DNA from 4 places in the Streptomyces sp. NPDC058092 genome. Region 4 is predicted to be linked to each of the others. Evidence: riboswitches for the same ligand, from Rfam matches in the RefSeq annotation. Region 4 holds a riboswitch; each other region holds the start of a gene.
What was found. A riboswitch is a leader RNA that binds a small molecule or an ion and turns the genes downstream of it on or off. The one in region 4 is predicted to bind cobalamin.

Region 1 (7,086 bases), on a different contig from region 4:
GAGCAGCATGTCGGCGGCGGACTGCTCGATGTTCCCGGCGGGGCTCTGGGCCGCGACGCAGATCTGTTCCAGCTTGACCCAGACCGCCCAGTTGCCGAGCGGGGTGAGGGTGGCGTGTCCGGCGCCGAGCGTGAGCGCGCCGACGGCGGCCAGTCCTTCCAGGGCCCAGTCGAGGAGAAGGGCGACCAGGGCAGCGGGGTGTGCGGCGGGGGCGGATGCGGCCGGTGCGGGCAGCGGCTGCGGTCCGTAGGGCACCTCGCAGCGCTCCTCGTGGAGTTCGGCGACGCGCTGGCCGAGCAGGTCCAGGAGGGCGGGCACGGTGACCGGGCCGGCCGAGAGCTGGAGGAGGGAGAGCACCTGGGGCACGGCCTCGACGGCCTCGGCGACCGCGGTGGACTCGATGCCCTCGGGTGCGGGGTGGACGAGCGACCAGGCGTCGAAGAGCGCCACCCAGCCGCGGAGCACGGCGGAGTCGTCGCGGTCCCAGGCGCGCAGCCGCCAGCCGGGGCGCGCGGTGCCGCCGTGCAGTTCGACGAGACCGGCCAGGCGGGCCCGGTCCCAGCCGGAACGCACCTGGGCCGGGGACAACTCCAGGGCCGTCGCGGCCCGTTCGAGAGCCTGGGCGGCCGGTGGCGGCGCGCCGGGGAACGCGCCGTCGGCTGCCCAGTGGGCGATCCGTACGGCGTCGGCGAGGACCGTCCTGGCCTGGCGGGCCAGTTCCGCCCGGGGCGGGGTGCCCTCCGGAGGGCGGGGCGCCGGCCTGGTGCGCCGGGTGGTCACCGCCTTGCGAGCGGTGGCGATGGGTCGGGGGCGGACAAGTCGCAGCCTGGAGTCGCGCGGAGTACGGGACGTCACGGGGAGCAGTCTTGCCTCTGACGGCCCGAAAGCCCAAACGGAACCCGAATTCGCGGGGGAGGGGTGTCCGGCGGGGTCCGGCACCAATCGGCCGATCCCTCTCATCAGGTCACATCAGGGGCGTGAGGAAGCGCCGCAGGGCCTCTTCGTAGTGGACCGGGTCGGCATTCCACATCGCCGCATGCGGAGCCTGCGGTACGGCACGCAGGGCGACCAGGTCCGGGCGGCGGGCGGCGAGATCGCGGGACGGTTGCCAGGGGGCCAGGGTGTCGTCCGGGCCGTGGAAGATCAGGGTCGGGACGCGCAGCGCCGATGCGAGGGAACCGTCCAGGAGCCGGGCGCCACGCAGCCCGGTCTGCCCCTGGGCGGCACGGACGGCGAGCGGCAGCAGCGCCGCCGGGACGCCGTGCGCGACGGCCAGGGCGCGCAGCGTGGTGACCCAGTCCAGGACCGGGGAGTCGAGGACGAGACCGCGGATCCGGTTGCGCAGCGCGGAGTTGACGGCCGTGTGCAGTGCCATCGAGGCGCCGGTGGACCAGCCGTGCAGGACGACCTTGTCGGCTCCGTACCGCACGGCGAAGCGGACGGCCGCGTCCAGGTCGCGCCATTCGGATTCGCCGAGGTGGGCGAGGCCGTCGGGGGACCGCGGGGCTCCGGCGTCGCCGCGGTAGGCCAGGTCGAGGACGGGCAGGCGCAGGTCGTGCAGGAACTCCATGACGTTCATGGGGTGTTCCCTGGTCGTGCCGAGTCCGTGCACGGTGATGACCCAGGTGTCGCGGGCGGCGGGCAGGAACCAGGCGGGCAGCGCGCCCAGTTCGCCGGGGATCTCGACTTCCTTGTGGTCGAGGCCGAGGGCCGAGCAGGGGTCGCCGCTGTGCAGCTGCGGGGTGATCCGGACCTTGGCGCCGGGTTCCAGGCTGCCGCGGTTGACCCGCTCCAGTCGGCGGACGACGGTGTCGGGGGCGTGATGGGCGTGTTCGATCACCGGGCCGACGACCGCGTGGACGTCGTCGCCCACCAGTCCGTACCTGCCGGGCCGCAGCGCGGCGAAGGAGCGGGTCAGGGTGATCTGCCCGGCCGCCGTGGAGTGCACGGTGAGTCTGCGGTCGGCGGGGAGCGGTCGTCCGGACGGCGCCCTGAGTGCGGCGTCGCTGGCGTACCGGCCGGCCGCGACAGCTGCCGCACCGACGCCGAGGATCGTGGTGACGGCTGCTGCCGTGACTGTTGCCGGGCGCACGGCTCCAGTGTCGGGGGGTGTGCCGCACCCTGCCAGCGGACGGGGCCGTCCGGTGTCCCGGCAGGGGGTGGCGGGACAGCCGGGAGCGGGTCAGCCCGGCTGTCCGTATCCCTTCAGGGCTTCCTGTACGTCCCGCAGCTGGGCCGGGGAGAGCAGGCTCGGCGTGTGTCCGGGTACGGAGCTCGCGGTGAGCCAGAGCCGGCAGAGCCATTCCAGCTGGGCGGTCCTGTCGTACGCCTCGTCCAGGGTGGCTCCGTAGGTGACGGTTCCGTGGTTCTGGAGCAGGCAGCCCGTACGGTCCCGCAGGGCGGCGAGCATGTTCTCGGCCAGTTCCGCGGTCCCGTAGCGCGCGTAGGCCGCGACCCGGACGGGGCCACCGAGCATGGCGGCGGCGTAGTGGACCGGGGGGACCTCGGGAACCAGGGTGGAGACGGCCGTGGCGTGCACTGCGTGGGTGTGCACGACGGCGGCCGCGTCGCTGTTCCGGTAGACCGCGAGGTGGAGCGGGAGTTCGCTGGTCGGGGCCAGTTCGCCTAGGACCCGGTTGCCTGTCAGATCGACGCCGACGACGTCCTCGGGGCCGAGCCGGTCGTACGGCACTCCGCTCGGGGTGACCAGGACCGTCCCGCCGACCCGGGCCGACACGTTGCCCGAGGTCCCGACGACGAGGCCGTCCGCCGCCGTCCTGCGGGCGGTGGCGACAACACCCTCCCAGGCCCGTTCGATCGCGTCCCGCTGCTGATCGCTCATGCGGAGATCCTGTCAGCTACGGAGGCCCGGGTCAGCCCGGAAGGCGAACAGACATGCGGTCGACCGAAGTCGTCACCATCACAAATCGGAAACGTTCGTAAATAGGGGCAATGAGGGGCCGAAACAGGCCTCGCAGGGCCCTGCGCCCGACTCGCGCCGCGCGCGCGGGACAAGCGGGGTACGAAAAGAGCGACCCGACTCCGTTTGCAGTCACCGTGACGCCCTGTTCAGTTCATCTTCTGTTCACTCAGATTGCCTACGGTCCACGTGCCAATGACGTCGAACGATTGCCTGGGTAAATGGAACACATCACGCTGCTCCTCGCGATTGTGATCGTGACAGCTCTAGTGTTCGATTTCACGAACGGTTTCCATGACACCGCCAACGCGATGGCGACGACCATCTCGACCGGCGCACTCAGACCGAAGACAGCGGTGGCCATGTCCGCCGTTCTCAACCTCGTCGGCGCGTTCCTGTCCGTGGAGGTCGCCAAGACGATCTCCGGCGGGATCGTCAACGAGAGCGGGCTGCGAACAGAAGTCATCTTCGCGGCACTCGTCGGCGCCATCCTGTGGAATCTGCTGACCTGGCTGGTCGGGCTGCCGTCCAGCTCCTCGCACGCCCTGTTCGGCGGCCTGATCGGCGCGGCGGTGATGTCGGCGGGCTGGTCGTCGGTCAACGGCGGCACCGTCGTCACCAAGGTGCTGCTCCCCGCGGTCGCCGCCCCGGTCGTCGCCGGTCTGGCCGCGCTGCTGGCCACCAGGCTGACGTACCGGATCGGCGGGAAGATCCGTAACGACGCCCAGGAGAAGGCCACCGCCAAGGGCTACCGCGCCGGTCAGATCGCCTCGGCCGGACTCGTCTCCCTCGCCCACGGCACCAACGACGCGCAGAAGACCATGGGCATCATCACCCTGGCGCTGGTCACCGGTGGCGTCCTGCACCCCGGCTCCAACCCGCCGGTCTGGGTGATCGTCTCCGCCGGTCTGGCCATCGCGCTCGGCACCTATCTGGGCGGCTGGCGCATCATCCGCACCATGGGCAGCGGCCTCACCGACCTCAAGCCGCCGCAGGGCTTCGCCGCCCAGACCAGTGCGGCCACGGTCATCCTGGCCTCCTCGCACCTCGGCTTCTCCCTCTCCACCACCCAGTCCTGCTCCGGCGCCGTGATGGGCGCGGGCCTCGGCCGCCAGGGCGGCGTGGTCCGCTGGTCCACCGCCACCCGGATGTTCGTCGCCTGGGGTCTGACCCTGCCGGCCGCGGGTCTGGTCGGCGCGGGCGCGGAATTCCTCACCAAGCAGGGCACCTGGGGGGTCGTGGTCGTCGCGGCGCTGCTGGTCGCGGGCTCCGGGGCGATCTGGATGCTGTCGCGCCGCAAGCCGGTCGGCCACGGCGATGTCGCACCGGCGGACGGCGTCGCCGAGCCCGCGGGCGTCGTCACCACGGCCATCGCCGCCGTCAGCCCGCCGCTCACCGCGGCCCAGGCAGCGGCACAGGACCTCAAGACCACCATTCCGGCCCCGGCCGGAGCCACCCCGGACCCGGCGCGACCCGCCACCGTCTAGGCCGACCGTCCAGGCCGGTCCGCCCGGGCCCGCCGTCCGGGCCCATCGTCCAGGCCCGCCGTCTTAAGGATTCAGCATGAAAATCGACTGGGCAGCCCTCGGCACCGTCTTCGGCGTCTCCCTCGTCGCCACCGTCGCGCTGGTCGGCCTCTTCACCCTGGGCATCGTCGGCCTCTCCAAGCAGCCCGAACCGGCCACGCAGGGCGGCTCCGGCGGCTCACTGCTGCTGGCCCGCACCGGCGCGTACGTCTGCTTCGCGCTGTGCGCGGCGGCGGTCGCGTACGGGATCTATCTGATCGTCGCCTGAGCCCCGCCCCGCGCACTCCCTCTTCGGGCCGGACACACGACGTGTGTCCGGCCCGAAGTGCTGCGCCGGGCCCGGTGTGGGCCTCAGCACACTGCGCCGTCGCAGGTCAACGGCAAGTTGACGGGCGTTCGCGGAGCGTGGTGGACTGCCGGAGCCAATTACGGCGACAGCAGAGGAAGCCGGTGCGAATCCGGCGCGGTCCCGCCACTGTCACCGGGGAGCAGTCCCCCACACCGGAAGTCACGGCACGCGCGAGCGGGCTGGAAGGCCGGGGGAACTGCGGATCCGGGAGCCAGGAGACTCTCGTCGCCGGTCACGTCGAACCAGGGCGCGGACCCTGAGTGAGGACATATCGCCATGCCTGGCTGCCGTGCGTCCGTTGCTGTGGCGCTCTCGTCGAGAGCCGCCTGTACGAACCTCCTTCGAGGCGTGACGGCCGGTTGAGCCGTGCGTGCCGACCGCATCTTCGCGTACGGCGCCACAGCCGGTCTGATCGGCGATCTGCTGCTCGGTGACCCCCGCAGGGGGCATCCGGTCGCCGCCTTCGGGCGGGCCGCGGCGGGCGTCGAGCGCCGGCTGTGGCGCGACCACCGCGGGTGGGGCGCGCTGCACACCCTTGTCTGCGCCGGAGGCGCCGCGGGTGGTGCCGCGCTGATCACCCGTGCCGTACGTGGCCACCCCGCCGTCTCCGTCGCGTTGACCGCGGCCGCCACCTGGTCCGTCGTCGGCGGTACCTCCCTGGGGCGTGAGGCCCGGACCATCGGCGACGCCCTGGCCGCCGGTGACATCGACCGCGCCCGCGAGCGGCTGCCGCATCTGTGCGGGCGCGATCCGCACTCCCTCGACGGGCCGCAGATCGCCCGCGCCGTGGTGGAGTCCGTGGCCGAGAACACCTCGGACGCCGTGGTCGGCGCCCTGGTGTGGGGTGCGCTGGCCGGTGTCCCCGGGCTCGTCGGCTTCCGGGCCGCGAACACGCTCGACGCCATGGTCGGCCACAAGTCGCCCCGCCACCGGCGCTACGGCTGGGCCTCGGCCCGCCTCGACGACCTCGCGGGCTGGCCCGGTGCCCGGCTCACCGCCCTGCTCGCCGTGGCCTCCGGGGGGCGGCCACGTGGAGCGGTACGGGCGTGGCGGGCCGACGCGGCCAAGCACCCGAGCCCCAACGCGGGCCCGGTGGAAGCCTCGTTCGCGGGTGCGCTCGGCGTACGGCTCGGCGGGACGCTCGCGTACGGCGGCCGCGTCGAGCACCGTCCCGTCCTCAACGGGGAGACGGGCCGGGCGGTGGAGACCCAGGACATCGAACGCGCGGTACGGCTGTCGCGCCGGGTGAGCGCGCTGGCCCTCGGCGTGTGCGTGGCGGGCCGGCTGGGCGTGGCCCTCGCCGCCCGGCGGATCGCGGAACGCCCGAAGGCAGGACGTTCGATCGCAGGACATTCGATGGCAGGACGTTCGATCGCAGGACGGAGACGGACATGAGCGGCGGACTGCTGGTCGCCGGAACCACCTCGGACGCGGGCAAGAGCGTCGTCACCGCGGGCATCTGCCGCTGGCTCGTACGCCGAGGCGTGAAGGTGGCGCCCTTCAAGGCGCAGAACATGTCGCTGAACTCGTTCGTCACCCGCGAGGGTGCCGAGATCGGCCGCGCCCAGGCCATGCAGGCCCAGGCCGCCCGGGTCGAGCCGACCGCGCTGATGAACCCGGTCCTGCTCAAGCCCGGCGGCGACCGCTCCAGCCAGGTCGTCCTGATGGGCAGACCGGTGGGCGAGATGAGCGCGCGCGGCTACCACGGGGGCCGGCAGGAAGCGCTTCTCTCCACGGTCGTGGACTGTCTGGAGCAGCTTCGGGGCACGTATGACGCAGTGATCTGCGAGGGGGCGGGCAGTCCGGCCGAGATCAATCTACGGCGCACGGACATCGTGAACATGGGCATCGCACGGGCGGCGCGCTTCCCGGTGGTGGTCGTCGGTGACATCGACCGCGGCGGCGTCTTCGCCTCGTTCTTCGGTACGACGGCGCTGCTCGACGCCGAGGACCAGTCGCTGATCGCCGGCTACCTCGTCAACAAGTTCCGCGGCGACGTCTCGCTGCTGGAGCCCGGCCTGGAGATGCTGCGCGACATCACCGGGCGGCAGACGTACGGGGTGCTGCCCTTCACCCACGGCCTGGGCATCGACGAAGAGGACGGTCTGAGGGTCTCGCTGCGCGGAGCCGTACGCGAATCGGTCGTCGCGCCGCCGCTCGGCGACGACGTGCTGCGCGTCGCAGTGTGCGCCGTACCCCTGATGTCGAACTTCACCGATGTGGACGCACTGGCCGCCGAACCGGGCGTCGTCGTCCGGTTCGTGGACCGCGCCGAGGAGCTGGCCGACGCC
Region 2 (7,086 bases), on a different contig from region 4:
ATCACCGCCGAGGGCGACAACCTGGCCATCCACGCCAAGGCGGCCGCGGAAATGCTCTTCGTCACCGAACCCGCCGGGTGCGGAACCCCCTCCGGCGGCGCACCCGGTGATCTCGCCGACCCCCGGTTCCTCGGCAGGCTCCTGGCGGCCCTGGAGGAGATCTGGTTCGGCCGGGCCAGGGAGCGGATGGGCCGCGCACCGCACGGCGATCCGCTGGGGCGGTGGAACGCCACGGCCGGACCCGCCCTGCGCGGCGTCGAGGCTCACGCCCACCGGCAGGCGGCCGAGGCGTACACGGACGCGGTGGCCGGTCTGCCGGACGGGCCCGCCCGCGAGCAACTCATCACACTGCAACGGCTGTTCGCGCTCGACTGGATCGCCCGGAACAGCGGTGACCTGCTGGTCGCAGGTCATCTGACAAGCGATCAGGTCAACCGGCTGCCGGAGGCCGTGGATCAGCTCGTCACCGCCGTCGCGCCCCAACTGCCCGCCCTCGTCGACTCCTTCGCGCTGCCGCAGGAGCTGCTGGCCGACTGGCCCATCGCGGGGGCCGATTACGTCGACGCGTACGACGACCCGGCGGCAGCCTGGCAGCAGCAGCAGCAGCAGCAGCACGGCGGCCGGACGACGGCTCAGGGACCGCGATGAGGGCCGTGACCAGCACCGGAACGGGCCCACGGCGCCGGGTACGGGAGGCGGCCGGGGCCCTCGGCGTCCGGGTCGTGCTGCTCGCCTTCTGGGGTACGGCGGCCGTCCTGCCCCGGTGGTGCGCACACCCGCGGAAAGACGGTGCCGAATCGGTTCGCCACAAGGCGTAACTGGAGGCACGCCACCCAGTTGATCCGGCGTCGGGACGATGCCCCCACCGTCCCCGGCAGCCGTACCGAATGATGGAGAGGAAGCTCATGAGTACGATTCATCCCAAGATCACCGAGGTGCTGACACACACCTTCAAAGTGCCCGCCGCCGAGATCCGCCCTGATTCCACGATGGACAGCCTGGAGATGGACTCCCTCGCCGTCGCGGAGTTCGCTGTCCTCATCAGGGAGACGGCGGGCGGCGACGGGGACTTCGACAGGCTCCCCAAGGACGCCACCCTCGCCGACATCACGCGGTTCATCGACGCGACAACGGACCGCGGGACGCCGGTGGGCGGCTCAGCACCGATGAGCAACGCCCGATGAACAAGCCCGCCATCGCCGTCACCGGCCTGGGAATGATCACTCCGGTCGGCAACGACACCGAATCCACCTGGAAAGGTGTGTGCGCCGGAGTCTCGCCGGTGCGTACCGTCGCGGCACTCGAAGGGTGCGCGATCGATTTCGCCTGCACCGTCGAAGGAATCGATCTGGACGCCGCGATCGGCGGCCGTACGTCTTTCCGGATGGGGAGGTACGTCAAGTTCGCCGTCCTCGCCGCCCGGGAGGCGGTCGCCGACGCCGGGCTCGACCCGGCGCGGTGGGAGGGCAGCAGGGTCGCGGTGGTCGTCGGCACCAGCAGCGGCGGCTCCGCCTCACTGACCGAGCAGGCCGTCGTACTCGACCGGCACGGACCGGATGCCATCTCGCCGTCGGGCATCCTGCTCACCATCCCGAACATGCCGGCGGCCGAGATCGCGATCCAGTTGCGGGCCACGGGTCCCAGCATGGCACCGTGCACCGCGTGTTCGTCCGGTGTCACCGCCCTGTCCGTCGCCCGCGATCTCCTGGTCACCGGGCAGTGCGACATCGCGATCGCCGGAGCCACCGAGTCGATCGTCTACCCGGCCGCCATGGCCGGGTTCGCCCGGTCCGGAGCCGCGGCCCGGGCGCACGGCGACCCGGCCAGGCGATGCCGGCCCTTCGCGGCCGACCGTGCCGGGCTGGTCATGGGCGAGGGCGCCGCCGTCATGGTGCTGGAACGGGCGGCCGACGCCGCAGCCCGGGGCGCCGGACCCCGGGCGCTGCTCGCGGGCACCGGCGCCACCACCGACGCCCACCATCCCACCAGCCCGCACCCGTCCGGCGCGGTCGCCCAGACAGCGGTCGAGGCCGCGCTGCGCGACGCGGGCTGGGCGGCCGAGGATGTCGAGCACATCAACGCGCACGGCACGGCGACGCCGATCAACGACGCCACCGAGGCCGCCCTCATCGGCCGGGTCTACCCGCACCGGCCGCCCGTCACCGCCCCGAAGGGCGTGCTGGGGCACTGCATGGGGGCGGCCGGAGCGATCGAGGCCGGACTGACCGTCCTCACGCTCCAGCGCGGAGTCGTACCGCCCATCGCCAACCTGGACGCCCCGGCACCCGAGTTCGACATCAACTGCGTCACCAAGGAACCGCTGCGGCTGCCTGTCCGGCGTGCCATCAGCCACTCCTTCGGCTTCGGCGGACACAATGCCGTGATCGCCCTTCAGCGTCCGTAGGCATCAGGCAGGTGGTGCGACGGGGAGCCCATCCCGGCGTACCACCGGCCACACCGACCATGAGCTGCGCAGAAGCTCGTGATAGCTTGCCTGGGCCAGTCGAACTCCACGTAGGAGTCAGGGAATCCGGTGAGAATCCGGAACTGACGCGCAGCGGTGAGGGGGACGGGCGGGGCCACGGCCACTGGGAACACCTTCGGGTGTCCTGGGAAGGCGTCCCGTCCGAAGGAACCCGAGTCCGAAGACCTGCTGGCGGCTGCGACCCGGTACCGGGCGCAGAACTCCGTACAACGGGCTCCGCGCATGGGCCCAGAGACGCAGAGGGACTCCGTGCCGTCCATAGCCAGCCCCGTCCGCACCATCGCCCTGCTCACGGCGGGACTCGTCCTGCTGACCGCCTGCGGCGGCGGAACGAGCAACTCCACCGCGAAGTCCGGCTCCGCCGACGGATATCCCGTGACGCTGAAGAACTGCGGACGCACCGTCACCGTCGAATCCGCGCCGCGCCGCGCCGTCCCGGTCGACCAGGGGTCGACGGAGATCCTGCTGTCCCTCGGCCTCGCCGACCGGCTGGCCGCCACCGCGACCTGGACCGACCCGGTGATGAAGGGCCTGGAGAAGGCCAATGCCGAGGTCCCCAGGATCGCCGACAACCGGCCCTCGTCGGAGAAGGTCCTCGACCAGGAGCCCGACTTCGTCAGCGCGTCGTTCGAGTCGACCCTCGCCAAGGGCGGCGTCGCCCCCCGCGAACAGTTCGAGGAGCTCGGCGTCCCCACCTATGTCTCGCCCGCCGACTGCACCGGCAAGGACAACAGCGGCGGCGGCGACGGAGCCCGTACCGAGCCACTGACCATGGACAGCGTCTACGGCGAAGTACGCGACCTGGCCAGGGTGTTCGGCGTGCAGGAGCGCGGCGACACGCTCGTGGCGCGGCTGCGGGCCCGGGTGAAGAAGGCGACCGGGTCCATCGACGCCTCCGGTACCACCCTCCTCTACTGGTTCTCCGACTCCAAGGCCCCCTACCTGGCCGGCTGTTGCGGAGCACCCGGCATCATCACCGGGGAACTCGGCGCGAAGAACGTCTTCGACGACACGCACGAGGAATGGCCGCAGATCAGCTGGGAGACCGTCGCCGACCGCAACCCCGACGTCCTGGTCATCGGTGACCTGACCCGCAAGGCACAGACCGCCGAGAGCGCCGCGAAGAAGATCGAATTCCTGGAGTCCAACCCCGCCACGAAGAACATGGACGCCGTCAGGCACAAGCGGTACGTCCTGCTGAGCGGCCAGGCCATGAACCCGTCCATCCGGACGGTCGAGGGCGTGGAACGCGTCGCCGCCGGGCTGCGCACGTTCGGGCTCGCGGGGTGACGGACACCGAGCGGACCACGGCGGCGGATGCGCGGCGGGCCTCCGAAGCGACCGCGCGCGGCGGGGACGGTGTACGGAAGCTGCGCGGCGGGGCGGGCGTACGGAAGCTGCGCGGCGGGGTCCTGTGGGCCTGCGGCGTCGCGCTGCTCGTGCTGTCCGTCGCGGTCGCCGTCACCATCGGCCCCGCCCGCATCTCCGTCGCCGACGTCTGGTCCACAGTGGCCGCCCACTTCGGCTGGGGCCGGACGCGGCTCACCCCGATCCGGGACGGCATCATCTGGAGCCTGCGCATGCCGCGCACCCTGCTCGCGGCGGTGTGCGGCGCCGGGCTCGCGGTGTGCGGCACCGTCATGCAGTCCCTGCTCCGCAACCCGCTCGCCGACCCGTTCGTCCTCGGCGTCTCCTCCGGTGCGTCGACCGGCGCGGTCGTGGTCGTCGTCCTCGGGGTCGGTGGGGGAGCGGTGTCGATCTCGACCGGCGCGTTCATCGGCGCACTGTGCTCGTTCGCCCTCGTTCTGCTGCTGAGCCACACCCTGGGCGGCACGACCGACCGGGTCGTCCTCTCCGGTGTGGCGGCCATGCAGCTGTTCTCCGCGCTCACCTCCTTCGTGGTGATGACCTCCGCCGACGCCGAGCAGACCCGCGGGGTGCTGTTCTGGCTGCTGGGCTCGCTCAGCGGGGTCGGCTGGACCGATGTGTGGATCTGCTCCGCCGTTCTCGTCCTGACGCTGCTGGTCTGCCTCGGACACGCCCGTACGCTCGACGCCTTCGCGTTCGGCCAGGACGCCGCCGCCGCGCTCGGCGTCCATGTCGCCCGCACCCGGATCGTGCTGCTCTGCGCGACCGCGCTGCTGACCGCCGCACTCGTCAGCGCGGCGGGCGCCATCGGCTTTGTCGGCCTGGTACTGCCGCACGCCGCGCGGGCACTCGCCGGCTCCGGGCACCGGCGGCTGCTGCCGGTCACCGCACTGGCCGGGGCCGTGTTCCTGGTCTGGGTCGACACGCTCGCCAGGACGGTCCTCGACCCGCAGGAGGTGCCGGTGGGTGTCGTCACCGCGCTCATCGGCGTGCCCGCGTTCGTCCTGGTCCTGTACCGCACCCGGAGGATCACATGACGGGGGGAGCCTCGGACGGGCTGCGTGCCGACCGGGTCAGCCGGGAGGCGGGCGGCCGCCTCATCCTCGACGGGGTCCACTTCGCCCCGCCGCCCGGCACGACCGTCGGGCTGATCGGGCCGAACGGCTCCGGCAAGTCCACCCTGCTGCGGGTGCTCGCGGGGGTGCTCGCCCCGGCGACGGGCGTGGTCACCCTCGATGGCAGGCGGCTCGACGCGATCGGCCGCCGGACCGTGGCCCAGCGGGTCGCCGTGGTCGACCAGCATGCCGTCACCCAGGTCGAGTTGAGTGTCCTGGACGTGGTGCGCCTCGGGCGCGTCCCGCACCGCAGGGCCTGGTCGGCGCCCGGCCGGGCGGACGACGACGCGGTGCGCGAGGCCCTGGAGCGGACCGGTCTCGCCGACCGCGCCGGCCAGTCCTGGCACACCCTCTCCGGAGGCGAGCGGCAACGCGTCCAGATCGCGCGCGCACTGGCTCAGCAACCGCGTGAACTGCTGCTCGACGAGCCGACGAACCACCTCGACATCCAGCACCAGCTGGAACTGCTGTCACTGATCACCTCGCTGCCCCTCACCGGTGTGATCGCTCTGCACGACCTCAACCTGGCCGCGATGTTCTGCGACCGGATCGTCGTCATGAAGGAGGGGCGAGTGGTGGCCGCCGGAACCCCCACCGAAGTGATCACCGAGGAACTCATCGCCGACGTCTACCGGGTGCGGGCGCGGGTCGCTCCGGACGGCCCCGACGGGCGGCCTTCGGTGCGCTTCCTGCCGGAGCGGCGGGAGCGCACAGAGTGACCGGAGAGGCGGGAGCGGCGGGAGCGCACAGAGTGACCGGAGTGACCGGAGTGACCGGAGTGACCGGAGTGACCGGAGTCGCCGGTCGAACCCGTGGGGCCGGAGGGACCGGTGCGGCCGTAGCGGCGGGCGCTGTGGCGGCGGGCGCTGACGGGCGTTGCGGTGGCGGTGCCGTACGCGAACTGCCGGAGTTCTGACGGCGGGAGAGCGGGCCCTGACACGACACGGGCCCGCCCCTCACTCGCGCTCTCGGTGCGGCTGTCCGCCGCTCTGCGGCGGGGGTCAGCGGCGGCGCCCTCGGCCGTACTCGCCGCCCATGCCCTTTCCTCCGATGTCTCCGCCCTCGATGTTCCTGTCGTCCGCGTAGTCGATCTGTTCCTTGCGGAGTTCGGCGGAGACCTCCTTCTGCTCGGTCACCTTCTTGGTCTCCATGCGCACCCGCTCGACCGGCACCGTCTCCTTGCGCGTGGTGGCGCGCTCGGCGTGCAGGGTGACCTCGACGTCCTGCTCGCGGATGTCCGTGGGCCCCGTCGCCCTGTCGCCGGGCCGCAACGGTTCACGGATGACCCGTACCTCTTCGTGTGCCACCGGCACCGTCCTGGTCACGTTCTCGGTGACGACGTACTTGTGCAGGCGCGCCTTGCCGCTCTCGTACTCCTCGGTGCCGACGTGCAGTTGCTCCTCGCAGCGGATCAACTCCTCCTTGCCGCCCAGGTCCGCGGCGGACCGCTCGGCACCCGCCCCGGCGCCGACGAGGGGCCGGGCCGTGCCGGCCGTCCCGGTGTCGCGGTGCCTGCCCGGACCCGTACCGGTTCCGGCGCCGGCCATGCCGGTCGTGCGCGACGTGGAGGTGCGGGAGGTGTCCGTACCGGAGGCGGAGGTGCCGGCCGCGCCCATGGCTCCGGTTCCGGCGGCTCGCGCCGCGCCCGTGGCCGTGGTGCCGGTCCCGGACGTCGTGGTTCCGGTGCCCGGCTGCCCGCCGAACCGGGCGGTGGTGTTCCTGGCGAGGCCGTAATGGCGGTAGAGCTCCTCCTCCTCCGCCACGGACAGATGCGCGTCCGCGTCCACCCGGGGGGCTTCCTTGACGCGGTCCTTCGGATGCGTGATGTGCAGGTCGGAGCCCACGCGACGGGCCCCGGCGAGCGGCACGAAACTCTCCTTCATGCCGAACAGGCCGGTTTTCACCGTGATCCAGTCCGGGCGGCCGGTGTTGTCGTCGACATACACCCGGCCCACACTGCCGATCTTCTCGCCCGCGGTGTCGTACACCGTCAGGCCGTCGAGCTCTCCGGAATCCGTGAAACCGTCAGCGGCTCCCATGGCCGATCCCTCCTCGCCCGGGCGCGTCCTGTGGCTGGATCCATCAGGGGAGGCGCGTCCGATTCCCATCGCGCCTCAC
Region 3 (7,086 bases), on a different contig from region 4:
CGCCAGGGCGGCGACCATCCGCGAGTTCGGTTTCCACTCCCTCATCGCCGTACCCATGCGGGCCCGGGACACGGTGCTCGGCCTGACCACTTTCGTGCGATCGGTGAACCTGGCCCCTTTCGAACCCGACGACGTCCTGCCGGCCCGCGAAGTGGTGGCGCGGGCGGCGGTGTGCGTGGACAACGCCCGCCGCTACACCCGCGAGCACGCCGCGGCGCTGACCCTCCAGCGCAGTCTGCTTCCGCACACGCTGCCCGGAGGGATGGCCCTGGACGTGGCATCCTCGTACCTCCCGGCGGACGCCAAGGACGGTGTCGGGGGCGACTGGTTCGATGTGATCCCGCTGTCCGGCGCCCGGGTCGCCCTGGTCGTCGGCGATGTCGTCGGCCACGGCATCAGCGCCGCCGCGACCATGGGCAGGCTCCGCACCGCCGTGCACACCCTCGCCGACATGGACCTTCCCCCCGACGAACTGCTGGCCCACCTCGACGACCTCGTGCTCCGGCTGAGCGACGAGGAACCCGACGGCGGGGCGAGCGGCACGACCGTGCTCGGCGCCACCTGTCTGTACGCGGTCTACGACCCGGTCACCCAGCTCTGCACGATGGCCCGCGCCGGCCACCCGCCCCCCGTCGTCGTCTTCCCGGACGGGCGCGTCAGCTTCCCCGAACTGCCCGCGGGGCCCCCGCTCGGCCTGGGCGGGATGCCCTTCGAGACGGCGGAGGTCATGCTGCCGGAAGGCAGCCTGATCGGCCTCTACACCAACGGCCTCATCGAAGGCAGGGACCGGGACGTCGATATCGGCATGTCCCACCTCGGCGCCGCCCTGTCGCAGTGCGGACTCTCCCTCGACGCACTGTGCGCGACGGTCGTCGATCAGCTGCTCCCCGTACCGCAGCCCGACGACGTCGCCCTGCTGCTCGCCCGTACGCACGAGCTGAGCGCCGACCACGTCGTCTCCTGGGAGGTGCCCTCCGACCCGGCCGCCGTCGCGGGCGTCCGGGCCCGCACGGCGCGCGTGCTGAGGACCTGGGGCCTGGAGGAACTGGAGATGACGACCGAGCTGATCGTCAGCGAACTGGTCACCAACGCGGTGCGCTACGCCACCGGCCCGATCAGGCTGCGGCTGCTGCGCCAGTCCGTCCTGATCTGCGAGGTCTCCGACACCAGCAGCACCTCTCCCCGGCTGCGGCACGCCAGGACGACCGACGAGGGCGGTCGCGGCCTCTTCCTCGTCGCCCAGCTGACCCGCCGCTGGGGTACCCGCTACACGCCCGAAGGCAAGATCATCTGGACCGAGCAGGAAATCCCGGCGACGGCAACGTGACGACCCTCCCGATGGACCGTCCACAGCACCGGCATCACAGCAACGCCGCTGTCTTCGACTCCGTGCGTCACCCGGTGCATCACCCGCTCACGGAATTCGGCGCTCGCGCCCGGGGGCCCGCTCACGGCACCCGGGCGGTCCACTCCTCGGTGCCGAACTTCGTACGCACGAGCTCCTCGGCCCGGGCCATCTCCTCGTCCGTCACCTTGCCCTGCGCGAGGCCGTACCGGGTGCGGAAGGATTCGATCATCCGCTCTATGACGGCCTCGCGCGCCAGTCCGGTCTGGCGGCGCAACGGGTCGACGCGCTTCTTCGCGCTCTTGGTGCCCTTGTCGGAGAGCTTCTCCTTGCCGATGCGGAGCACCTCCAGCATCTTGTCGGCGTCGATGTCGTACGACATGGTCACGTGGTGCAGAACGGCACCCTCCCCGCCGACCACGCGCTTCTGAGCCGCTCCCGCGATCTTCCCTGCGTCCGTGGCGATGTCGTTGAGCGGCTGGTACCAGGCCTTGATGCCCATGTCGCCGAGGGCGCCGAGCACCCAGTCGTCGAGATAGGCGTAGCTGTCGGCGAACGAGAGGCCCGAGACGAGCGAGTCCGGGACGGAGAGCGAGTACGTGATGGTGTTGCCGGGCTCCACGAACATGGCCCCACCACCGGATACGCGGCGGACGACCGTGATGCCGTGGCGCTCCGCACCTGCCGGGTCGACCTCGTTGCGCAACGACTGGAAACTGCCGATGATCACGGCGGGCGAGGCCCACTCCCACACCCGGAGCGTCGGCGGACGCCGGCCCGCGGCGACCTCGGCGGTGATGACCTCGTCGAGGGCCATGTGGAGCGCGGGGGACTGCGGGGCCTCGTGGATGAGCTGCCAGTCGTAGTCGCTCCACTCGGTGGCCTGGGCGAGGGCCCGGCGCACGGCGACGGCGACGCCCTCGGAGCTGAGGCCGAGCATCACGGTCGAGGCGGGGAGAGCCGCGTCGATCCGGGCGGCGAGACCGGCGGTGCCGGTATGGGCCGGGGCACCTTCCAGCGCCGCGTCGATCGCGAGAATCGCCTCGTCGGGCTCCAGGAAGAAGTCCCCGGCCACCCGTACGTTGCGCAACGCCCCGCCCTCGACGTCCAGATCGACGACGACGAGCTTGCCGCCCGGGACCTTGTACTCACCGTGCACAGCCATGCCTCCAGATCCACCGGATTCCTCTACGAATCGGCACCGATCACGCACAACGTCCCTGCCGCGCGATCTAATCCGCCGTCACAACGGGGCCGTGCGTTACGAACTCCGGCATGCGGAGGAAGGGGAGTTCACTCTGTGCGCCGAGGGCGTGGAGGGGCGCTCGGCGCGGGAGTTGCTCGACGACGGCGCTTCTCAGCTGATGCTGCTCGTCCGGAGAGAGCGCCGCAGGCAGCTCGTCGTCGGCCGCTTCGGCCGGGACCGCGCAGCGAGCGAGGACGGCCGCGCCCTCCGTCCACTGTGCCACCGGTCGGACCCGGCGTACTTGTGGGTGTCACTCACGGGAATCTAGAGTGTGCGCGTCGTGGTGTTCGGGAAGACCGGTGACAGACTCCAGGGAGTCTCAGGCCGGAGCGGCCCTCGCCACTGTGATCGGGGAGTATCCGTCCCACTGACGCCACTGGCCGCAGAGCGCGGCTGGGAAGGCCGGGGCGGGTACGAGCGCGAGCGAACCCGTCAGCCAGGAGACCGGCCACGGCATCTCACGAAGTTATCCACGAGGTGCTGGAGCGTGACCGTATGACCCTGCCCGAGTCTGCCGTGTTCAAGTGGCGGCGCGAGGACACCATCCGCACCGCGGGGCTGCTCGCGGTGATAGCGGCCCTGCACGTGGTGGCGTTCGGCGTGTTGTTCCTGCTGGTCGTGCCGGGGCATTACGAGGTCGGATCCAAGGCGTTCGGCATCGGGCTCGGGATCACCGCCTACACCCTCGGCATGCGGCACGCCTTCGACGCCGACCACATCGCCGCCATCGACAACACGACCCGCAAACTGATGGCCGACGGCAAGCGGCCCGTTTCGGTCGGCTTCTGGTTCGCGCTCGGACACTCCAGCGTGGTCATCGCCATGGCAGCGCTGGTAGCCGGGGGAGCGCGCCTCGCGGGGGTGCTGATCAACGAGAATTCGGGCACGCACCAGGTGCTGGGCGTGGTCGGCACGACCGTCTCCGGGTCCTTCCTCTACCTGATCGCCGCTTTGAACCTCGTCGCGCTCGTCGGCATCCTGCGGGTGTTCAGGGCGATGCGGGCCGGCCGCTTCGACGAGGCCGAGCTGGAGCAGCACCTGGACTCGCGGGGGTTCATGAACCGGATCCTCGGCCGGTTCACCCGGTCCATCACCAGGCCCGGCCAGATGTATCCGCTCGGCTTCCTCTTCGGTCTCGGCTTCGACACCGCCACGGAGGTCACCCTGATGGTCATGGCGGGCAGCGGTGCCGCGGCCGGTCTGCCCTGGTACGCGATCCTGTGCCTGCCGCTGCTGTTCGCCGCCGGGATGAGCCTGTTCGACACGCTCGACGGGACGTTCATGAACTTCGCCTACCAGTGGGCCTTCTCCAACCCCGTACGCAAGGTCTTCTACAACCTTGCCATCACGGGCCTGTCGATCGCGGTCGCCTTCTTCATCGGCACGATCGAGCTGGTCACCGTCCTGCACGACAAGCTCGATCTCCGGGACTCGGTCACCGGCTGGATCTCCGGCCTCGACCTGGGCAACGTCGGCTACATCATCGTCGGGCTCTTCGTGCTGGTGTGGGCGGTGGCGTTGGCGTACTGGAGGATCGCGAAGGTCGAGGAACGCTGGACGGCCCGCGCCGCCGACAGCGGCTGACGCCCTTGCGCCGGGGGCGAGTTGGACGTGAGCCGGATCGGCAGGACGGTCCGGGGCCGTGCGGTGAGTGAGTGCACACCACGCGGCCCCGGACCGTCGGGACGCTGTTTCGAGGGGGGTGGGTCAGCCCTTGCGGGTCCTGACCTCTTCGGTGAGCTGGGGCACGACCTGGAAGAGGTCGCCGACGACGCCGTAGTCGACGAGGTCGAAGATCGGGGCCTCGGCGTCCTTGTTGATCGCGACGATCGTCTTGGACGTCTGCATGCCCGCGCGGTGCTGGATCGCCCCGGAGATACCGGACGCGATGTACAGCTGTGGCGAGACGGACTTGCCGGTCTGGCCGACCTGGCTGGAGTGCGGGTACCAGCCCGCGTCCACGGCCGCCCGCGACGCACCGACCGCCGCACCGAGCGAGTCCGCCAGCGCCTCGATGACCGCGAAGTTCTCGGCGCCGTTGACACCCCGGCCACCCGAGACGACGATCGCGGCCTCGGTCAGCTCCGGGCGCCCCGTCGACTCACGCGGGGTGCGGGAGACGACCTTGGTGCCGGTGGCCTTCTCGGAGAACGACACCACCAGCGCCTCGACCGCACCCGCGGCCGGAGCGGCCTCCACCGGCGCCGAGTTCGGCTTGACCGTGATCACCGGGGTGCCCTTGGAGACCCGGGACCTGGTGGTGAACGACGCGGCGAACGCGGACTGCGTGGCGACCGGGCCCTGCTCACCGGCCTCCAGATCCACCGCGTCCGTGATGATCCCCGAACCGATACGGACCGCGAGACGGGCCGCGATCTCCTTGCCCTCCGCGGACGACGGGACCAGCACCGCGACCGGCGACACCGCCTCGTACGCCGCCTGCAGCGCATCGACCTTCGGCACCACCAGGTACTCGGCGAACTCCGGCGCATCAGCCGTCAGGACCCTCACCGCACCATGCTCGGCCAGCACACCGGCCGTGCCCGCGGCACCCGCACCCAGCGCGAGCGCGACCGGCTCACCGACACGCCGCGCCAGCGTCAGCAGCTCCAGCGTGGGCTTGCGGACGGCACCGTCCACGTGATCGACAAAGACGAGAACTTCAGCCATGGGACTTCAATCTCCTGCGAGTTGCGAAGAAAAACGAGAACGGAAACGGAAACGGGACCCGGACCGGGACCGGGGCCGGGGCCGGGGTCAGATGAACTTCTGGCCCGCCAGGAACTCGGCCAGCTGCTTGCCGCCCTCGCCCTCGTCCTTGACGATCGTGCCCGCCGTACGGGCCGGACGCGCCGCCGCCGAATCGACCGCGGTCCAGGCACCCGCCAGACCGACCTCGTCCGCCTCGATCTCCAGGTCCTCCAGATCCCAGGACTCCACCGGCTTCTTCTTCGCCGCCATGATCCCCTTGAACGACGGGTACCGCGCCTCACCCGACTGGTCCGTCACCGACACCACCGCCGGCAGAGAAGCCTCCAGCTGCTCGGACGCCGTGTCACCGTCACGGCGGCCCCTGACGACCCCGCCCGCCACGGAAACCTCGGACAGCAACGTGACCTGCGGAACACCCAGACGCTCCGCCAGCAGCGCGGGAACCACACCCATCACCCCGTCCGTCGACGCCATACCGGCGATCACCAGGTCGAAACCGGCCTTCTCGATCGCCTTCGCCAGCACCAGCGACGTACCCATCACGTCCGAACCGTGCAGACCGTCGTCCTCGACGTGAACGGCCTTGTCCGCACCCATCGACAACGCCTTGCGCAACGCGTCCTTGGCATCCTCCGGACCCACCGTCAGCACAGTGATCTCCGCATCGTCCGCCTCGTCCGCGATCTGCAGCGCCTGCTCCACCGCGTACTCGTCGAGCTCCGACAGCAGACCGTCGACATCCTCACGGTCCAGCGTCAGGTCATCGGCGAAATGCCGGTCCCCGGTGGCGTCGGGCACGTACTTCACACAGACAACGATCCTCAAGCTCACGCCGGCTCTCCTACCTGGGTATGGTTCGTAGGTTGACGATATGGCACTCAGTACCCTCTGTAAAGGAACCTAGTGCCAGAAGGGGCTCTCCGGTGTTACGTTCCCCGCATGACTGACGCACGCAGACCGGCGAAGAAGGCCCCCATGCGGGAGGTGCTCGCCCAGGCGGCCTTCCAGCTCTTCCTGGAGCGGGGCTTCGAGCAGACCACGGTGGACGACATCGTGGCGCGGGCCGGGGTCGGGCGCCGGTCGTTCTTCCGGTACTTCCCGTCCAAGGAGGACGCGGTCTTCCCGGACCACGAACGCTGTCTCGCCGACATGACCGCCTTCCTGGCGGCGGTCGGTGACGCGGAGCCGGTCGACGCGGTGTGCGACGCGGCCCGGCTCGTCCTTCGGATGTACTCCGCCAACCCCGAATTCTCCGTCCAGCGCTACCGGCTCACCCGGGAGGTGCCCGGGCTGCGCACCTACGAACTGTCCGTGGTGCGCCGGTACGAGCAGACGCTGGCCGGCTATCTCCGGGACCGGTACGGCGAGTCGGGGGACGGCGCGCTGCGGGCCGAGGTGATCGCCGCGTCCGTCGTCGCCGCGCACAACAACGGGCTGCGGACCTGGCTGCGTTCGGGCGGTGACGGGGACGCGGAGGCCGCGGTGGATCACGCCCTCGGGCTGGTGCGCCAGGTATGGGGGAGCGCGGCGGCCGGAGGCACGTCCGCGCCCTCGCCCGGCGGCGACGTGGTCGTCATGGTCGCGGCGAAGGGTGCTCCGATGTGGCGCGTCGTGCAGCAGATCGAGTCGGTCATCGGTCAAGGCTGACACCGGACCGTACCGCATCTGGCACTGAGTGCCTTTACGTTTCGGCACTCAGTGTCCTATGGTGCGGACGCGCCGACGCGCAGGTGTGGCGCATCCGAGGCGAGCGCAGGGGGTCGAACATGTCCCAGTCGTCAAG
Region 4 (7,086 bases):
TGCGCCGTTCGCTGGTGAAGTACACGTCTCTCTACACCGCGCTCGCCGAGGTGTACGACGTCAGGCTGGCCGAGGCCGAGGAGACCATCGAGACCTCGCTCGCCACACCGCGCGAGGCCGGGCTGCTCGGTACGGATGTGGGCCTTCCGATGCTGATGCTTTCGCGGCATTCGCTGGACGGACGGGGCGAGCCGGTGGAGTGGGTGCGCTCGGTCTACCGCGGCGACCGGTACAAGTTCGTGGCCCGCCTGAAGCGGCCGACGGACTGAACCCGCCACGGCGACCGGCTGCTTCCGGCCACCGCACCCCGTACGCACAGCCGCATCGGCCCCCGTGGAATCCGTCACTCCACGGGGGCCGTTCGCACGCCTTGATCCGGACCAACTCTCGTACGTTTGGCAACATTCCGAACATTCGCGCCCGCTCACGAGACTGTTGCCGGACCGCAATGCGGACAGGGGGTGACGGTGACCAGAAGCCTCCCCTAGATTTCCTGCGCATTACACCAGGTGATCAGCGAGGGGACGGAGTCGCCGCATGCCAGCAGACCCAGAAGGAAAACCACCGACCGTCACACCGGTGCGGGTGGTCATCGCCCTTTGTCTCATCGCGCCGTTCGTGGCGATGCTCTGGGTGAGTTCGTACGCGAAGGTGGACCCCACCTTCATCGGCATTCCGTTCTTCTACTGGTACCAGATGCTCTGGGTGCTGATCTCCACCGCGCTCACGATGATCGCGTACAAGCTGTGGCAGCGTGACCAGCGCGCCCGCAAGGGGGGTGCGTCGGCATGAAGGACGGCGTGAACGGCGTCGCACTCGGCGTCTTCATCTTCTTCTTCCTGGCCGTCACGGTCATGGGCTTCCTGGCCGCACGCTGGCGGAAGGCCGAGAACGACGCCAGCCTCGACGAATGGGGCCTGGGCGGACGGTCGTTCGGCACCTGGGTCACCTGGTTCCTGCTCGGCGGCGACCTGTACACCGCGTACACCTTCGTCGCCGTGCCCGCGGCGATCTACGCGGCGGGCGCAGCCGGCTTCTTCGCCGTGCCGTACACGATCCTCGTGTACCCGCTGATCTTCACCTTCCTGCCGCGGCTCTGGTCGGTCTCGCACAAGCACGGCTACGTGACCACCTCGGACTTCGTCCGCGGACGCTTCGGCTCGAAGGGGCTCTCGCTGGCGGTCGCCGTCACGGGCATCCTCGCCACGATGCCGTACATCGCGCTCCAACTCGTCGGCATCCAGGCGGTGCTGGACGTGATGGGCGTCGGCGGTGGCGAGAACACCCACTGGTTCATCAAGGACCTGCCGCTGCTGATCGCGTTCGCGGTGCTCGCCGCGTACACCTACTCGTCCGGTCTGCGGGCGCCCGCGCTGATCGCCTTCGTCAAGGACGGGCTGATCTATCTGGTCATCACGGTGGCGATCATCTACATCCCGATCAAGCTCGGCGGCTTCGACGACATCTTCGCCAAGGCCGGCGAGGCGTTCTCGCAGACCAATCCGGCGACCGGCAAGCCGCGCGGCGCGCTCGCACCGGGCGAGGCGGGTCAATGGGGTTACGCCACCCTGGCATTGGGCTCGGCGCTGGCGCTGTTCATGTATCCGCACTCGATCACGGCGACGCTCTCCAGCCGCAGCCGCAATGTGATCCGGCGCAACACCACGATCCTGCCGCTGTACTCGCTGATGCTGGGCCTGCTGGCGCTGCTCGGCTTCATGGCGATCGCCGCCGGGATCAAGGTCGACAACGGGCAGTTGGCCATCCCGCAGCTGTTCGAGAACATGTTCCCGGACTGGTTCGCGGGCGTCGCGTTCGCCGCCATCGGCATCGGCGCGCTGGTGCCCGCCGCGATCATGTCGATCGCCGCGGCGAACCTCTTCACCCGCAACATCTACAAGGACTTCCTGAAGCCCGACGCGACCCCGGAGCAGGAGACCAAGGTCTCCAAGCTGGTGTCGCTGCTGGTGAAGGTCGGCGCGCTCGCCTTCGTCCTCACCATGGACAAGACGGTCGCGATCAACTTCCAGCTGCTCGGCGGGATCTGGATCCTCCAGACGATGCCGGCCCTGGTCGGCGGCCTGTTCACCCGCTGGTTCCACCGCTGGGCGCTGCTCGCGGGCTGGGCGGTCGGCATGGTGTACGGGACGGTGGCCGCGTACGGCGTCGCCAGCCCGACCCAGGCGCACTTCGGCGGGTCGTCCAAGGAGATCCCGGGCATCGGCGAGATCGGCTACATCGGTCTCACGGCGTTCGTGCTGAACGTGGTGGTGACGGTGGTGCTCACCTTCGTCCTGAACGCCGTGAAGGCGCCCGTCGGGGTCGACGAGACCTCGCCGGCCGACTACACGGCCGACGCGGGCGACCGGGGCGTCCAGGTGGAGCTCCCACCGGCCACAGCAGGGGCACGCGGCGGCCACTGACGGCCGCTCCCACAGCCGTACGACGGCCCGTCGAGCCCCCTTCAGCGGGGCGCGGCGGGCCGCCCCTGCCCTCAGCGGCGGGCCGTACGCGCGTCCCGAATTCCGTTGCGCGACACAACATGTGGGGGCTGTCTCATCGGGCGGCCCCCACATGTATGCTCATGCTCGCTGTCGCCGCAGGGGAATCCGGTGCGAATCCGGAACTGTCCCGCAACGGTGTGTTCGGTGCGCTTTTGCGCACCCCCGAGTAAGTCCGAGGACCTGCCGACAGCGCATCCGGCTCGACCGAACCGGATGCCAGACGTCCGGGCCTCGCGGTTGGGCCGGTGGACGCCGTACGGAGTGCTGCCCAGACCCGGGCCCGCCTCTGTCCGGCCGCCCCGTTCCCCGCCGGCCCCGAGCCGAGCGAGGGAGAGCACCACGTGACCATCGCGCCAGCCGATCCGGCTTCAGCCGCCGTGTCCGAAGCGGCCGAGTCCGAGGCAACCGCACACGACGGACCGGGAACCGCACTGCTGCGGACCCTGACCGACCTCACCGTCGATCTGCCCGACACCGACCCCGGTCGCGTCGCCGCCGCCGCGCTGCGCGGCCGCAGCGCCCGGGCGGACGAGGCCGAGCTGCGCGCGCTGGCCACCGAGGCCGCCGCGGGGCTGATCTCCGAGGACCCCGCCTACTCCCGGCTCGCCGCCCGGCTCCTGACCCTCGCCATCGCCGACGAGGCCGCCGGCCAGGGCGCCGTCTCCTTCTCCGCCTCGGTCGCCGTCGGGCACCGCGAGGGCCTGATCGCGGACCGCACCGCCGAGTTCGTCGCGCTGCACGCGGCCGCCCTCGACTCGCTGGTGGAGCGTTCGCTGGCCGACGGCGCCGACGACCGCTTCGGCTACTTCGGGCTGCGGACCCTGCACAGCCGCTATCTGCTCCGCCACCCGCACACCCGCCAGGTCATCGAGACACCCCAGCACTTCATGCTGCGAGTCGCGTCCGGGCTCGCCGAGAACGACTCGGAGCGTGCCCTGGACGAAGTCGCGGCGCTGTACGGGCTGATGAGCCGGCTCGACTATCTGCCGTCCTCGCCGACCCTGTTCAACTCCGGCACCCGGCACCCGCAGATGTCCTCCTGCTATCTGCTGGACTCCCCGCTCGACGAGCTCGACTCGATCTACGACCGCTACCACCAGGTGGCACGGCTCTCGAAGCACGCGGGCGGCATCGGTCTCTCGTACTCCCGCATCCGCGCCCGCGGTTCGCTGATCCGTGGCACCAACGGGCACTCCAACGGCATCGTGCCATTCCTGAAGACGCTCGACGCCTCGGTCGCCGCGGTGAACCAGGGCGGCCGGCGCAAGGGCGCCGCCGCCGTCTACCTGGAGACCTGGCACGCGGACATCGAGGAGTTCCTGGAGCTGCGCGACAACACGGGCGAGGACCAGCGGCGTACGCACAACCTCAACCTGGCGCACTGGATCCCGGACGAGTTCATGCGCCGGGTCGACGCGGACGGCGACTGGTCGCTGTTCTCGCCCGCCGACGTCCCCGAGCTGGTCGACCTGTGGGGCGACGCGTTCGACGCCGCGTACCGGGCCGCCGAGGCCAAGGGGCTGGCCCGCAAGTCGATGCCGGCCCGTGAGCTGTACGGCCGGATGATGCGGACCCTGGCGCAGACCGGCCAGGGCTGGATGACGTTCAAGGACGCCTCCAACCGCACCGCGAACCAGACCGCCGAGCCGGGCCGCGTCGTCCACTCGTCGAATCTGTGCACCGAGATCCTCGAAGTCACCGACGACGGCGAGACGGCCGTCTGCAACCTGGGTTCGGTCAACCTCGGTGCGTTCGTCGCCGACGGCTCCATCGACTGGGAGCGGCTGGACGCCACCGTCCGTACCGCCGTGACCTTCCTCGACCGGGTCGTCGACATCAACTTCTACCCGACCGAGCAGGCCGGCCGCTCCAACGCGAAGTGGCGCCCGGTCGGCCTCGGGGCCATGGGCCTGCAGGACGTCTTCTTCCGGCTGCGGCTGCCGTTCGACTCCCCCGAGGCCCGCGCGCTCTCCACACAGATCTCCGAGCGGATCATGCTCGCGGCGTACGAGGCGTCCTGCGAGCTCGCCGAGCGGTCGGGTCCGCTGCCGGCCTGGGCCGAGACGCGGGCCGCGCGCGGTGTGCTGCACCCCGACCACTACGACACCGAGCTGAACTGGCCGGAGCGCTGGGACGCGCTGCGCGCCCGGATCGCGAAGACCGGGATGCGCAACTCGCTGCTGCTCGCCATCGCGCCGACGGCGACGATCGCCTCGATCGCGGGTGTGTACGAGTGCATCGAGCCGCAGGTCTCCAACCTCTTCAAGCGCGAGACGCTCAGCGGTGAGTTCCTCCAGGTCAACGCGTATCTGGTGGAGGAGCTGAAGCAGCTCGGCGTGTGGGACGCGCGGACCCGTGAGGCGCTGCGCGAGGCGAGCGGCTCCGTGCAGGGCTTCGCCTGGATCCCGGCTGACGTGCGGGCGCTGTACCGCACGGCGTGGGAGATCCCGCAGCGCGGACTGATCGACATGGCGGCGGCCCGTACCCCGTTCCTCGACCAGAGCCAGTCGCTGAACCTCTTCATGGAGACGCCGACGATCGGCAAGCTCTCCTCCATGTACGCGTACGCCTGGAAGCAGGGGCTGAAGACGACGTACTACCTGCGCTCACGCCCGGCGACCCGGATCGCCCGTGCGGCCTCCGGCCGGGCCGCGGCCACCGTCCCCATTCCCGTACAGCAGGCCTCGGCGCCCGACGCCGACGCGATCGCCTGCTCTCTCGAAAACCCCGAGTCCTGCGAGGCCTGTCAGTAATGAGCTCCACCAACTCCGAGAAGACCGCGCGCGACAAGAACCTGCTCGACCCGGGCTTCGAACTGACCCTGCGGCCCATGCGCTACCCGGACTTCTACGAGCGCTACCGCGACGCGATCAAGAACACCTGGACGGTGGAGGAGGTCGATCTGCACTCCGACGTCGCCGACCTCGCCAAGCTGTCCCCCGGCGAACAGCACATGATCGGCCGGCTCGTCGCGTTCTTCGCGACGGGTGACTCGATCGTCTCCAACAACCTCGTGCTGACGCTGTACAAGCACATCAACTCCCCCGAGGCGCGGCTGTATCTCTCGCGGCAGCTCTTCGAGGAGGCCGTGCACGTCCAGTTCTATCTGACGCTGCTGGACACCTATCTGCCCGATCCGGACGACCGTTCCGCCGCGTTCGACGCGGTCGAGGAGATTCCGTCCATCCGTGAGAAGGCGCAGTTCTGCTTCAAGTGGATGGATTCGGTCGAGAAGATCGAGCGTCTTGAGACGAAGGCCGAACGCCGTCGCTTCCTGCTGAACCTGATCTGCTTCGCGGCGTGCATCGAGGGGCTGTTCTTCTACGGCGCGTTCGCGTACGTCTACTGGTTCCGCTCGCGGGGTCTGCTGCACGGTCTCGCCACGGGGACGAACTGGGTCTTCCGGGACGAAACTTGCCACATGAGCTTCGCATTCGAGGTGGTCGACACGGTCCGCAAGGAGGAGCCTGACCTCTTCGACGAGGAGCTGGAGAAGGACATCTCCGCGATGCTCGAGGAAGCGGTCGCAGCTGAGCTCCAGTTCGGCCGCGACCTCTGCGGTGACGGCCTGCCTGGAATGAATACCGACTCCATGCGGCAGTACTTGGAGTGCGTGGCCGACGATCGCCTCCGTAGGCTCGGTCTCGCTCCGGTCTATGGATCGTCGAACCCCTTCTCGTTCATGGAGTTGCAGGGTGTCCAGGAGCTGACGAACTTCTTTGAGCGCCGTCCGTCGGCGTACCAGGTGGCCGTCGAGGGCAAGGTCGACTTCGACGAGGACTTCTGATCGCACCATCTGGTCGGCTGTCCTTCGCAATATCTCGGAGGACAGCCCGCCGGGATCAGCCGTCGCCCCGGAGTACCACTTCGATGAACGCGGGATCGAAGGGTGCGTTCCGGGGGCGCCCCTTGGGCAGAGGATGGACCACTATCTCCTTGACGACTGCAGAGACAGCACCGTTCCTAGCCAGTGTGCATGAGTGGGTCCTGGACCCACCGCTGTGTACTGGGCGCATCCCGAACGGTGTTGGATGCACTCGGTCCCCGCTTTCTCTTCCCGCTCGGCAGCACGTCTCCAGGGGCGTGGTCCGTTGCAGGTGGGCGGATTCCGTCACGCCCCCGGGTGCCCGGTGGGGCCTGGGCGGTCCGATGCCCCGCACGATCTTCCCCAAGCTCTCAACTCCGTTCGAGCAGGGGATACCCCATTGGTCGTGTGGGGGCGGTGCCGTCCTTCCCCAAGCTCTCAACTACGTTCGAGCAGGGGATACCCCATCCCGGACCGGGTGTCCGAGAGCGTGTCGTCCGATCGCGATGCCGGCGGCATCATGACGGGACATTCTGCGGTGCGGGGTGGCCAGCGGTTTCTGCCAGTGCTGGGCACCCCACATCGAGGTGTAGGCCGGGTCGACCGCGACCACACTCAGGCCCTGTTCGGCGGCCATGGAGACGAGCCGGGCCTTGAGTTTGCCGGTCGGGATGCCGGAGATCAGCTGCCGGAACCGTTTCCTGCGGCCGTGCTTCTCGCGGGTCTTCTCGGTGGTGAGGTCGAGGTCTTCGATGGCGATCGCGGTGACACCGGCCT

Region 1: another riboswitch for cobalamin. It lies ahead of ACFVV1_RS16885 (cobalamin biosynthesis protein); the one in region 4 lies ahead of ACFVV1_RS02335 (ribonucleoside-diphosphate reductase subunit alpha).
Region 2: another riboswitch for cobalamin. It lies ahead of ACFVV1_RS22225 (ABC transporter substrate-binding protein); the one in region 4 lies ahead of ACFVV1_RS02335 (ribonucleoside-diphosphate reductase subunit alpha).
Region 3: another riboswitch for cobalamin. It lies ahead of ACFVV1_RS23750 (HoxN/HupN/NixA family nickel/cobalt transporter); the one in region 4 lies ahead of ACFVV1_RS02335 (ribonucleoside-diphosphate reductase subunit alpha).

The regions. Positions count from the first base shown of each region.
Region 1 is NZ_JBHVSY010000009.1:45,569-52,654, forward strand. Features, by position in the region: gene ACFVV1_RS16860 (hypothetical protein) at 1-780, opposite strand, end outside; gene ACFVV1_RS16865 (alpha/beta hydrolase) at 965-2,092, opposite strand; gene ACFVV1_RS16870 (class II aldolase/adducin family protein) at 2,183-2,842, opposite strand; gene ACFVV1_RS16875 (anion permease) at 3,142-4,407, shown strand; gene ACFVV1_RS16880 (hypothetical protein) at 4,484-4,714, shown strand; cobalamin riboswitch at 4,886-5,017, shown strand; gene ACFVV1_RS16885 (cobalamin biosynthesis protein) at 5,162-6,190, shown strand; gene ACFVV1_RS16890 (cobyric acid synthase) at 6,187-7,086, shown strand, end outside.
Region 2 is NZ_JBHVSY010000013.1:86,217-93,302, forward strand. Features, by position in the region: partial or broken gene ACFVV1_RS22210 (acyl-CoA dehydrogenase) at 1-818, shown strand, start outside; gene ACFVV1_RS22215 (acyl carrier protein) at 906-1,184, shown strand; gene ACFVV1_RS22220 (beta-ketoacyl-[acyl-carrier-protein] synthase family protein) at 1,181-2,404, shown strand; cobalamin riboswitch at 2,484-2,673, shown strand; gene ACFVV1_RS22225 (ABC transporter substrate-binding protein) at 2,735-3,775, shown strand; gene ACFVV1_RS22230 (FecCD family ABC transporter permease) at 3,856-4,890, shown strand; gene ACFVV1_RS22235 (ABC transporter ATP-binding protein) at 4,887-5,687, shown strand; gene ACFVV1_RS22240 (DUF2382 domain-containing protein) at 5,970-7,007, opposite strand.
Region 3 is NZ_JBHVSY010000014.1:171,382-178,467, forward strand. Features, by position in the region: gene ACFVV1_RS23735 (SpoIIE family protein phosphatase) at 1-1,327, shown strand, start outside; gene ACFVV1_RS23740 (biotin/lipoate A/B protein ligase family protein) at 1,449-2,504, opposite strand; gene ACFVV1_RS23745 (hypothetical protein) at 2,602-2,859, shown strand; cobalamin riboswitch at 2,856-3,059, shown strand; gene ACFVV1_RS23750 (HoxN/HupN/NixA family nickel/cobalt transporter) at 3,087-4,175, shown strand; gene ACFVV1_RS23755 (electron transfer flavoprotein subunit alpha/FixB family protein) at 4,299-5,261, opposite strand; gene ACFVV1_RS23760 (electron transfer flavoprotein subunit beta/FixA family protein) at 5,349-6,134, opposite strand; gene ACFVV1_RS23765 (TetR family transcriptional regulator) at 6,279-6,950, shown strand; gene ACFVV1_RS23770 (Zn-ribbon domain-containing OB-fold protein) at 7,070-7,086, shown strand, end outside.
Region 4 is NZ_JBHVSY010000001.1:489,934-497,019, reverse strand. Features, by position in the region: gene ACFVV1_RS02350 (GntR family transcriptional regulator) at 1-269, shown strand, start outside; gene ACFVV1_RS02345 (DUF3311 domain-containing protein) at 538-792, shown strand; gene mctP (monocarboxylate uptake permease MctP) at 789-2,423, shown strand; cobalamin riboswitch at 2,572-2,707, shown strand; gene ACFVV1_RS02335 (ribonucleoside-diphosphate reductase subunit alpha) at 2,846-5,257, shown strand; gene ACFVV1_RS02330 (ribonucleotide-diphosphate reductase subunit beta) at 5,257-6,291, shown strand; partial or broken gene ACFVV1_RS02325 (IS200/IS605 family accessory protein TnpB-related protein) at 6,468-7,086, opposite strand, start outside.